Regions from separate parts of the Embleya sp. NPDC025285 genome, predicted to be linked through region 1. Evidence: riboswitches for the same ligand, from Rfam matches in the RefSeq annotation. Region 1 holds a riboswitch; the other holds the start of a gene.
What was found. A riboswitch is a leader RNA that binds a small molecule or an ion and turns the genes downstream of it on or off. The one in region 1 is predicted to bind cyclic di-AMP.

Region 1 (5,440 bases):
GGTCAGCGTGGGTGCGCTGGACATGGTCAACTTCGGCCCGCGCGACACCGTGCCCGAGCGGTTCGAGGAGCGGAAGCTGTACGTGCACAACCCGACGGTGACGCTGATGCGCACCACGCCGGCGGAGAACGCCGAGCTGGGTCGGCGGATCGCCGCGAAACTGATCGCCGCGACCGGTCCCACCGCCCTCTACCTGCCACTGCGCGGGGTCTCGGCGATCGACGTCGAGGGCGCGCCCTTCTACGATTCCGTCGCCGACAAGGCGCTGTTCGACGAGTTGCGGTCCGGACTCGCGGGCAGTGCCGTCGAGTTGCACGAGGCGGCGACGGACATCAACGATCCGGCGTTCGCCACGGCGGCGGCGGATCGACTGCACGAGATGATCACGAAGGGACGTGTGGACTGAGATGGACGGACGCGAGGCGCGGGGCCGACTGCACAGGACGGTCGGGCAGGGCGGCGTCGTGATCGGCGCGGGCGCGGGCACCGGATTGTCGGCCAAGTGCGCCGAGGCCGGCGGCGTGGACCTGATCATCATCTACAACTCCGGCCGCTACCGGATGGCCGGCCGCGGCTCGCTGGCCGGGCTGCTGCCGTACGGCGACGCCAACGCGATCGTGGTCGAGATGGCCGGCGAGGTGCTGCCGGTGGTGCACGGTACTCCGGTGCTGGCCGGGGTGTGCGGCACGGATCCGTTCCGGATCATGCCGCACTTCCTGGACCAGCTCGCCGCGATGGGCTTCGCGGGCGTGCAGAACTTCCCCACGGTCGGCCTGTTCGACGGTGTCTTCCGGCAGAACCTGGAGGAGACCGGCATGGGCTACGACCTGGAGGTGGAGATGATCCGGCTGGCCGCCGAGCGCGGCCTGCTCACCGCGCCCTACGTCTTCGACCCGGAGCAGGCCCGCGCGATGGCCGCGGCCGGCGCGGACGTCCTGGTCCCGCACCTGGGGCTGACCACCAAGGGCAGCATCGGCGCGAGCACCGCGGTCTCGCTCGACGAGGCGGTGGAGCGGGTGCAGCGCATGCGCGACGCGGCGGCGGAGGTGAACCCGGACGTGCTGGTGTTGTGTCACGGCGGGCCGATCGCCGAGCCCGAGGATGCCGCGTACGTGCTGGCGCACACCACCGGCGTGGTGGGCTTCTTCGGCGCCTCCAGCATGGAACGGCTGCCGACCGAGACGGCCATCACCGAGCAGGCGCGGGCGTTCAAGGCGATCGGAGCCCGGTAGGCGCCGCGCCGTACGAATCCGGGCAGCACGTGCCGGGCGCCGGGCGGTACCGGTGGGACGCACAGGGCGTCCCACGTCGGAGGCGGGAAGCACAGGGCGCCACCGGCAGGAGACACATCCACCACGACCGCGAGGAGTCGCGTGTGTACAAGCTGACCGTGCTGTATGGCCACCCCGAGGACCCGGCGGCGTTCGACGCCTATTACTGGGAGAAGCACGTCCCGCTCGCCCGCACGATGCCGGGATTGACCGGCTGGACCATCGGCAAGTGCGATCCGGACCCCTCCGGCGCGCAGCCGCCCTATTACCTGGTGGTCGGGTTGTACGCGCCGACTCGCGCGGGTCTCCAGGCGACCCTGGATTCGCCCGAGGGCCGGGCCACGGTGGCCGATGTCGCCAATTTCGCGACCGGCGGCGCGACGTTCCTTTGGGACGAGGAGCGGGTAGTCGTACCTGTGGAGCTGCCCGCGACGGAATAGCCCGACGGTGAAGCACGGGTGACCACGCGGCCGCGCACCGTGGACGCCGGCGCCGTGACCTGCGAGGATGGCGACATATCGGGCAAATCGGTGTTATTCCTGCTTATGGGGCACCTCACAAAGCGCCCGAAATGTTTGCCAACCCGGCGGCCCGGTGCGTAGCTTCGTGGTTGTTCGCACAAGCGGACTCCCCGGGCGGTACGCCGAATCCTGCCGCCGCCCGAGGGAAGCAGTCGATATCGACTGGCGGCAGGAGCGGGGGAACCAAGTGAGTGCCGGCATCGGCAATGTCGATGCCGTGGGGTGAAGCCATGCCTGTTTTCAGGCGAGGCCGGGCCAATCGTCCGAACCCGACAGCTAACTTCGTAGGCGCCCGACGAGGTAATCAATGACCTTCCGTGCCATCACCGCTCCCGTTCGCTCGCTCTCTCGTGGCCGTCGCGCCGGCATCGCCGTCGCCGCCGGTGCGGGTCTCGTCCTTCCCCTCGTGGGCATGGCGGGCAGCGCGAACGCGGCGTCCTCGTCCACGTGGGACGCGGTCGCGCAGTGCGAGAGCACCGGGAATTGGAGCATCAACACGGGCAACGGCTTCTCCGGCGGTCTGCAGTTCACCCCGAGCACCTGGAACGCCTTCGGCGGCGGCGAGTACGCGGCCAGTGCCGCGCAGGCGAGCAAGGCACAGCAGATCGCGGTCGCCGAGCGCGTGCTGGCCGCGCAGGGCCCCGGCGCCTGGCCGGTCTGTTCGCAGAAGGCCGGTCTGGCCAAGGGCGGCAACGCGTCCGCCACGGCCGAGTCCTCGACCACCGGCAAGACCAAGGCCCAGGACGCGCCGAAGGCCGCGGCCAAGGCCGAGTCGGCGACCGAGACCGCACCGCGCAACTCCGGCGCCGATGCGCCGAAGGTCCGGGTGCAGCCGAAGCAGGACGTCGCCGCGCAGGACGCGTCGAAGTCGGCCGCGAGCAAGCAGGCTTCGGGCTCCGGCAGCTACACCGTCAAGGCCGGTGACACGCTCTCCTCCGTCGCCGCCAAGCTCGGCGTCAAGGGTGGCTACCAGGCCCTGTACAGCGCCAACTCGGGTGTCATCGGTGACAACCCGAACGTGATCAGCGTGGGCACCAAGCTCTCCGTCTGACACACGAACGGCAACACGTGGGCCCCGTCGAGTACTTCGGCGGGGCCCACGCCCATGTCCGGTCGGTGGTGATCGAAACGGGATGTCGATTGGCCGTGTTGCCGCTCGCTTCGTCGATCGATCAGGCCCGGCTGGGCAGTTCGGCGGGTTCGGTGGACCGGGTGGGGGCGGGGATCGCCGGTTCGTCGGCCGCTTCGCCGGACGCGGATCCGGTGTGGTTGAGCAGCAGGTTGAGTACGACCGCGATGATCGAGCCGGCCGAGATGCCGGACTCGGCGATCATCGCGACCTTGTCCGGGAACGCGTGGTAGAAGTCCGGGAACGCGATCGGGAAGACGCCGAAGGCCAGGGCCACCGCCACGATCAGCGCGTTGGGTCCGGTGTCGAGGTCGGCCTTGCCCAGGGTGCGGATGCCGGCCACCGCGACGGTGCCGAACAGCACCACGCCGGCGCCGCCGAGGACCGGCTGCGGGACGAGCGCGACCAGGCCGCCGACGATCGGCATCAAGCCCATCAGGACCAGGAATCCGCCGCACACCGCGACCACGAACCGGCTGCGGATGCGGGTCAGCGCGACCAGGCCGATGTTCTGTGCGAAGGCCGTGCACGCGAAGCCGTTGAACACCCCGCCGAGCGCGGTGGCCAGGCCGTCGGCGCGCAGGCCGCCGGCTATCGTCCGGTCGTCGGCGGGTTTGTCCACCACCTCGCCCAGCGCGATGATGTCGGCCGTCGACTCGGTCATGCAGACGATCATCACCACGAGCATGGACACGGTCACCGACACGTCGAACTGCGGCGCGCCGAAGGCGAACGGCTGCGGGACCTCGAAGACGGCCAGGTCGCCCAGGGCGCCGCCGTCCACCTTGTCGAACGGGATGGCCAGCAGGGTGCCGAAGAGCAGGCCGAGCAGGATCGCGATGCGCTGCAGGAAACCGGTCAGCACCCGGTGCAGGACCAGGATCGCGACCAGCGTCGCCGCGGCGAGCCCGAGGTTGGTCGTCGAGCCGTAGTCGGCCGCCTTGCTGTCGCCGCCCTGCGACCAGTTCCCGGCGACCGGCAGCAGGGACACCCCGATCAAGGTGATCACCGTGCCGCTGACCACCGGCGGGAAGAAGCGGATCAGTCGACAGAAGACCGGCGCGAGCAGGAAGCAGAACACGCCCGAGACGATCGTCGCGCCGAAGATCACCGGCAGTGTCGCGTCCTGCTTGGCCGCGGCCACCGCCAGGATCGGCGAGACCACCGCGAAGGTGACGCCGTTGACGAACGGCAGTCGGGAGCCGATCCGCCAGAAGCCGAGCGTCTGCAGCAGCGTGGCGAGCCCGGCGATCAACAGGCTCGCCCCCAGCAGCGTGGTCAGCTCCGCGGTGGACAGGCCCAGCGCCCCGCCGATGATCAGCGGTGGCGCGGCGACCCCGGCGTACATCGTGGCCACGTGTTGCAGGGCGCCGGCCAGCATGCGCCCCGGCGGCAGCATCTCGTCCACGGGGTGCACGGGCGACGCCCCGGTCCCCGGTGACGCCCCGGCGGTGGCATCGCCCGGCGATCGTGCCGCGCCCGCGGTCTTCCTGGTGGTTCTCCAGCCCATGATCGGCGCCTCCACATCGGATGCCGTCGTAGGACGGCCCGGCCCATTGGACGTACTGGATCGCAGGATCGGGCAGTGGGAGTGGATGCGGATCCGGGGCGTTCCCCTGCCGAGTATTTCGCTATGCGGAATCAATATTCCGTTGATCAGAAAGAGACTGTAGGGACGGGCCGGATCGGCGGTCAATAGGCACAGGCGTCGGCGGTTCGGGCCGGTCACATCTTGTGGCTTCCTCCGAACGCGGCGTCGATCTTCGGAAGGCGGCTGGATGGCATTCTCAACTTATTCGGGCAAAACGTACCAGCGACGATAAGATTGCGTTTGGAACGCCCTTGCGGCGTTAAATTCTTTTGACATAGGTTCTTCTGACCGTGGTTCCTGCTTTCTCCTGAGAGGGTTCCATGTCGAACATGACCCGCGTAGCCGTCCGTACCGCCGTAGACCACCCGCTGTGGCCCGTGCTCAAGGAAGCCGTCGCCGACCTGCGTCCGTTGCAGGCCAAGGACGGTTCGATCGAGCCGTCCGAGCACGCGTCCGCCCGGGCGCTGGTCGCCGACATCACGTCGGCGGTCACCGGGCTCGCACCGCTGTTCCCGCACGACGAGGCGTACCTGGAAGCGGTCGTCGCCGACTTCGCCCGCTGGGCGGCGGATGGCTTCGGCCGTCCCGACTTCCTGGACTCGCTCGTCGCGTTCCGCCCGGAGCAGGCTCGGCGCGACGGTCTGGAGCACCTGGTGGTGTTCCCGATGACCACCCAGAACGGCAATCCCAACCGCAACGTCGAGGCCGTGCTGCTGCGGGTGGTGTGGCCGCAGTGGCTGGCCGCGCTGGAGGCCGAGCGCTACGACAACGCGATGTTCGTGCCGGTCGCGTTCGTCGACTTCACCGCCGGCTACGACACCGACTCGGCGGTGCTCTTCCCGGAGACGGTGGCCGTGCGCGAGGTGCCCAGGTTCACCTGGGGCGGCATCTTCTGCGACCGCGAGGCGGCCCGCTTCCGTCGGGTCGC
Region 2 (5,440 bases), on a different contig from region 1:
GTCATGTGCGGCCCGCCGGCCACGACCGAGCGGTTCGCCGGCCCCCGACCCGGGCCCGAGAGCCACGACACAGGGGGGAGATCCGTATCGCCATCGCCGAACCGGGGCGGATTGCCGAGGAGAGCACCGCGCCAGGCCCGGACGAGCCCGCGGAGGTCGGTGCACACGCTGCGGCTGAGGGCGGGGTCGGCGACGCCGCCGAGCGCGACGCTCCCGCGGCGGAGCCCGACGTCCCCCCGCCACCGCGTGGGGGCCGGCTGCGGCGACGGTGGCGGTCGTGGAGTCGCCAGCGGCGGATCACCGTGATCCTGCTGATCCTGGTGAGTCTGCCGCTGCTGCCGGTGGGCGCGGCCGCGCTGGCGCTGCGGCTGGAGTACGCGGGCGATCCGTCGGACCAGGCCCGCACCCGCGGCCGGGACGCGATCTGGCTCGGCCACGCATGGGTGGACGGACGCAAGGGGGCGGCCGAACTGGCCGCACTGGCACAGCGGTTGCGGGGCACCGGCATCCACGACCTGTACGTGCACGCCGGGCCCCTGGAACACGACGGCACGCTGCCGCCCTCCGCCCACCCCGGGGCGCGGCAACTGGTGGACGCGGTCCACCGCGAACTGCCCGGCGTACGGGTGCAGGCCTGGCTCGGCGACATCGTCTCGCACGGCGGGCCCGGGCTGCGGCTGGAGCGCCCGCCGGTGCGCGCGGCGATCACCGCGTCGGCCGCGCAGATCCTGGACGCCGGCTTCGAGGGCGTGCACCTCGATCTGGAACCGGTGTGGTCCGGGAACGAGGACTTCCTGACCGTGCTCACCGCCACCCACGCGCTGACCCGTGCGCGCGGCGTCCCGCTGTCGGTCGCCGCCGCGCAGATCGATCCGCTGCCGTCCCTGCACAGCGTCTTCCAAGCGCTGCGCGATCACCCCAAGTGGTGGTCGCAGCGATACTTCGGCCAGGTCGCGCGGCGGGTCGACCAGATCGCGCTGATGTCCTATGACACCGCGATGCCGCTGGAGTCGCTGTACGGCGGCTACGTCGCGCAGCAGACCGAGCTCGCCCTGGAGGCGACGCCGGCCGGGGTCGACCTGCTGATGGGCCTGCCCGCCTACTACGCGAACAGTTGGGGTCATCACGGCTCGGCCGAGACGGTCGCGGCGGCGGTGCGCGGTGTCCGCCTGGGCCTGACCAGACACGACCCGCGCCGACCGAACTTCGGCGTCGCACTGTACGTCGACTTCGCCGCGACCGACACGGACTGGGCGTCCTACCGCCGGGATTGGTGTCGTCTCGACGGTCGAGCCGGGTGAGGCCGGGTGCCGAACGAGGTGTCCGATTGCCGCCGGCACCGTGTCCCGGCCGCGTCCACGCTGGAGGCATGACCACCTCCGCGGATACCCGCACCTTCGTCGTCCGAGCGATCCCCGCCGAGCTCCTCGCCTCGGTCCGGGCCACCGGCCTGGACGTCTCCGGCCACCCGGTCGAAGCGCACACGGCCGGCGGCGGCGAACCGTTGCGCTGCTGCCTGCGCGACGCCGAGCCGGGCGAGCGGCTCATGTTGTTCGGCTACGAACCGCCGCTCCCGGCGAGCCCGTACCGCGAGATCGGCCCGGTCTTCGCGCACGCCGACGCCTGCCCCGGCCCGAGCACCGACGCCTACCCGCCCCAGTGGCGGGCCCGGCCCCAGGTCTTTCGCGCCTACGACGCCCGGGGACGGATCCACCCCACCTCACGCCTCCACGACACCGACAACCCCGAGCCCGCCCTCGCCGAGATCCTCGCCGACCCCGAGGTGACCGAGATCCACTGCCGCAACATCACCTACGGCTGCTACATGTCCACCATCGTCCGCCCGTCCACCCCCGACCGCTGATCCCACGACCGGATCCCCGGTGGCGCTCGCCCCCGGCGCCGGGGGCGAGCGCCCGGCGCCGGCGCGTCCACCGGGGCGGCGACACCGTCGCGCCGGTCTCGGCCACGCCCGGGACGATCACCATGTCGGGCCGGATTCCGTACCGGCCCGCGCGCGGGCGGCTCCGAGCCGATCGCTACCGTACACGGATGGACAACGCAGTCGTGCGGAGCCCGTCGGCCCCGGTCGCGGCGCACACCGCCGCTCCCGGTCCGGGCCGTGTCCGGGGCGCCGCCCAGGTGGTCACCGACATCCTCCAGCCGCGCAACACCATCCTTGCCGGACTGTCCGGTTTCGGTGCGCTCGTCGCCCACTCGTGGACCGGCGCCGGATGGGGTCTGTTCGCGGCACTGTGCGCGGGCATCGTTCCGGCCGGGTACATCGAGTGGGAGCGTCGCCGCGGTACCTGGGGCGACCGGCACGTGGTGGACCGCCGGCAGCGTCCGCGCATCTTCGCGGTGATCCTGGCCTCGATCGGCATCGGCGCGGCGGTCATGCTCGGCGCCGGCGCGCCGTCCCGGCTGGTGTTCGCGATGTTCGCGCTGTGGGGCATGACGGTGGTGCTGCTGGTGGTGAACGCGGCGTGGAAGATCAGCGTCGACTGCGCGGTCGCGTCCGGCATCGTCGCGTTGCTCGCCGTCGCGGGCGGACCGTGGTGGTCGACCGGTTATCTCGCGGTCGGCGTCGTGTGCTGGTCGCGTGTCGCACTGCGTCACCACACCGTCGCGCAAGCCGTGGCTGGTGCGCTCTTGGGCGCCGCCACCGGGGCATCTCTGGTTTTCGGCTGACCGATAGCGGTACATATCGGGCGGCCATCGACCCTCTCTATGGTGCACGTCACATGCCGGGTACCGATGGTCAGGAGGTCGTACGCACCGTAAACCGTCTTTTCACGATTCCTGCCCTGAGTAATCGAATACCCACTATATGTCATCAATTCGGGCACAATGCGTACGCTTCTCGGGACTTTAGGTCCCGATATTCCACCCTTCCGCCCTGATTCTTCTGTTTCGGCGAAACGTGATGTTTGGATCCGAGTCGAGGGTGTGCGTAGTTTGGTGCTTCGCCACACCGGTCCGGTGCTCGGCGAAATGGTCTCCCGGTTCGCCGAATCCTGCCGCCGGAGCGAGGCCACGGTACGAAACCCGAAAGGCAGGAGCGGGGGAACCAAGTGGAATGCCGTCCCGGGCGTCCGTGACACGGACGCCCATGACGACGGCTTGGGGTGAAGCCGTGCCCGTCCCTTCCTCAGGAGGGCCGAACACGGCCGGGCGAGACTCTCCAGCCCGAATCCGACAGCTCACTTCGTAGGCGTGGGAGAAGGAAAAATCTTCGTGCAGTCGTTCATCACCCCTGCCCGCATGCCCAAGAAGACGCGTCTCGCGCTGACCCTCGGCATGGCCGGCGCGATCGTCGCCGCCCCGCTGGTCACCGGTCTCGCCACCGCCAACGCCGCCTCCGTCTCCACCTGGGACAAGGTCGCCATGCTCGAGAGCTCGGGCAACTGGCACATCAACACCGGCAACGGTTTCTACGGTGGTCTGCAGTTCACCATCAGCACCTGGAACGAGTTCGGCGGTCAGCAGTACGCCCCGCGTGCCGACCTGGCCACCAAGGACCAGCAGATCGCCATCGCCGAGAAGGTTCTCGCCGTACAGGGTCCCGGCGCCTGGCCGAACACCTCCGGCCCGGCGGGCCTGACCAAGGGCAGCGCCGCGCCGGCCGTCTCGCCCGGCACCAAGTCCACGGTCAAGGTCACCCCGAAGGCCGCCGAGAAGCCGGCCGAGTCCGCTCCGGCCCCGAAGATCGAGGTCGTCCCGGCGGCCGCCGCGAAGTCCGCGTCGACCAGCACCTCGTACTCCGTGGTCAAGGGCGACACGCTCTCCAAGATCGCCGCCGCCAAGGATGTCGAGGGCGGCTGGCACAAGCTGTACGCCGACAACCGCTCGGTGATCGGTGGCAACCCGAACGTCATCCAGATCGGTCAGAAGCTCTCGCTCTCCGGTAAGGCCTCGGCCTCGACCGAGTCCGGCAGCACCAAGACCGAGACCGCTCCGGCCGCGCCGAAGACCGAGACCAAGACCACGGCGTCCGTGAAGGTCGCGCCGAAGGTCGAGGTCAAGGAGAAGGCCCCGGTCGCGGCCAAGGAGTCCTCGGCCAAGGCCGAGTCCACCACGGCCAACGCGTCCGGTTACGTCGCTCCCGTGAAGGGCGGCCTGGGCACCGCGTTCGGCACCGGCGGCAAGCTGTGGTCCAGCGGCAGCCACACCGGCCAGGACTTCGTGGCCGCCACCGGCACCTCGGTGAAGGCGATCACCTCGGGCACCGTGGTCAAGGCCGGCAACGGCGGCGCCTACGGCAACGAGATCGTGATCAAGCACGCGGACGGCAAGTACTCGCAGTACGCCCACCTGTCCAGCATCGGCGTGCGTGTCGGCGCCACGGTGAGCACCGGTCAGCAGATCGGCCTCTCCGGCGCGACCGGCAACGTGACCGGCCCGCACCTGCACTTCGAGATCCGCACCACGCCGAACTACGGCAGCGGCATCAACCCGGTCACCTACCTGCGCGCGCACGGCGTCAACCTCTGAGCCGAGCGTCATCAGGCGGTAACCACACCGCGATAGCCACACCAACGCGGTAGCCGTACCAGGGCCGGGCCCGTCGACCGAGTGTCGACGGGCCCGGCCCTTTTCGGCGTCCCCACCCCTGCGGACGCCGAAGTCTCCGGCGGATCGCGCCGATCAGCCGCGCGCCGGGTAGCGCTTGGGCAGCGACAGCCCACGTGCGGCCATCAACTCCCGCAGCCGGTCAGGGTAGTCGGTGATCAGACCGTCCACGCCGTCGTCCATCAGCTTGGCCATGGTCGCCGGGTCGTCGACGGTCCACGGCACGACCTTGATGCCCGACGCGTGTGCCCGGGCGACCATGTCGCGGGTCACGTAGGGACGGTAGTTCGGGTCGGTGACCTTGCCGTCCTGCGGGAAGCCGTGCACGGGCGAGAACGTGCCGGCGCCGAACGAGGAGATCGCGCGCAGCGGATCGCCGTCGAAGTCGTCGATGTCCAGGCCGCCCAGCCAGGGCGAGGCGCCGGGCTTGCCGACCTGGAGGAAGTCGTAGTTGGTCAACGCGACCAGCGGCAGGCGCGGTTCGACCTGCCGCATGCGCTTGAGCGCGCCCCAGTCGAAGCTCTGCACGGTGACCTGGCGCAACAGCCCGGCCCGGCGCACCTCGCGCGCCACGACCTGTACGAACTGCTCGCGCGGCGCGGTCTCCTGCGGCGCGCCGGCCTCGACCTTGGTCTCCACGTTGAGCTTCACGCCGCGCGCGTGCCGGTGGTTGACCAGGTCGAACACCTCGGTGAGCAGCGGCATTCGGGCTCCGGGCGAGGTGGTCTGCGCGGGGAAGCCGGGGAACTGCCGCGATCCGCAGTCCAGCGTGCGGACCTGCGCCAGGCTGAGCGTGTTGACGTACTTGCCGACGTAGGGGAACTCCGGGTCGCCGGCGCGTACCGGCTTGGTGTCCGCGCACTTGCGT

Region 2: it holds a riboswitch for cyclic di-AMP, as region 1 does, so the genes downstream of both, ACZ4FV_RS23270 (transglycosylase family protein) here and ACZ4FV_RS33070 (transglycosylase family protein) in region 1, are expected to answer to the same signal.

The regions. Positions count from the first base shown of each region.
Region 1 is NZ_JBVHLU010000062.1:22,284-27,723, reverse strand. Features, by position in the region: gene ACZ4FV_RS33085 (Tm-1-like ATP-binding domain-containing protein) at 1-406, shown strand, start outside; gene ACZ4FV_RS33080 (phosphoenolpyruvate hydrolase family protein) at 408-1,232, shown strand; gene ACZ4FV_RS33075 (EthD family reductase) at 1,376-1,711, shown strand; cyclic di-AMP (ydaO/yuaA leader) riboswitch at 1,933-2,099, shown strand; gene ACZ4FV_RS33070 (transglycosylase family protein) at 2,100-2,843, shown strand; gene ACZ4FV_RS33065 (nucleobase:cation symporter-2 family protein) at 2,965-4,320, opposite strand; gene ACZ4FV_RS33060 (DUF6421 family protein) at 4,833-5,440, shown strand, end outside.
Region 2 is NZ_JBVHLU010000034.1:20,796-26,235, reverse strand. Features, by position in the region: gene ACZ4FV_RS23285 (glycoside hydrolase family 18 protein) at 111-1,301, shown strand; gene ACZ4FV_RS23280 (DUF1203 domain-containing protein) at 1,370-1,864, shown strand; gene ACZ4FV_RS23275 (hypothetical protein) at 2,053-2,691, shown strand; cyclic di-AMP (ydaO/yuaA leader) riboswitch at 3,037-3,232, shown strand; gene ACZ4FV_RS23270 (transglycosylase family protein) at 3,265-4,494, shown strand; gene ACZ4FV_RS23265 (glycerophosphodiester phosphodiesterase family protein) at 4,648-5,440, opposite strand, start outside.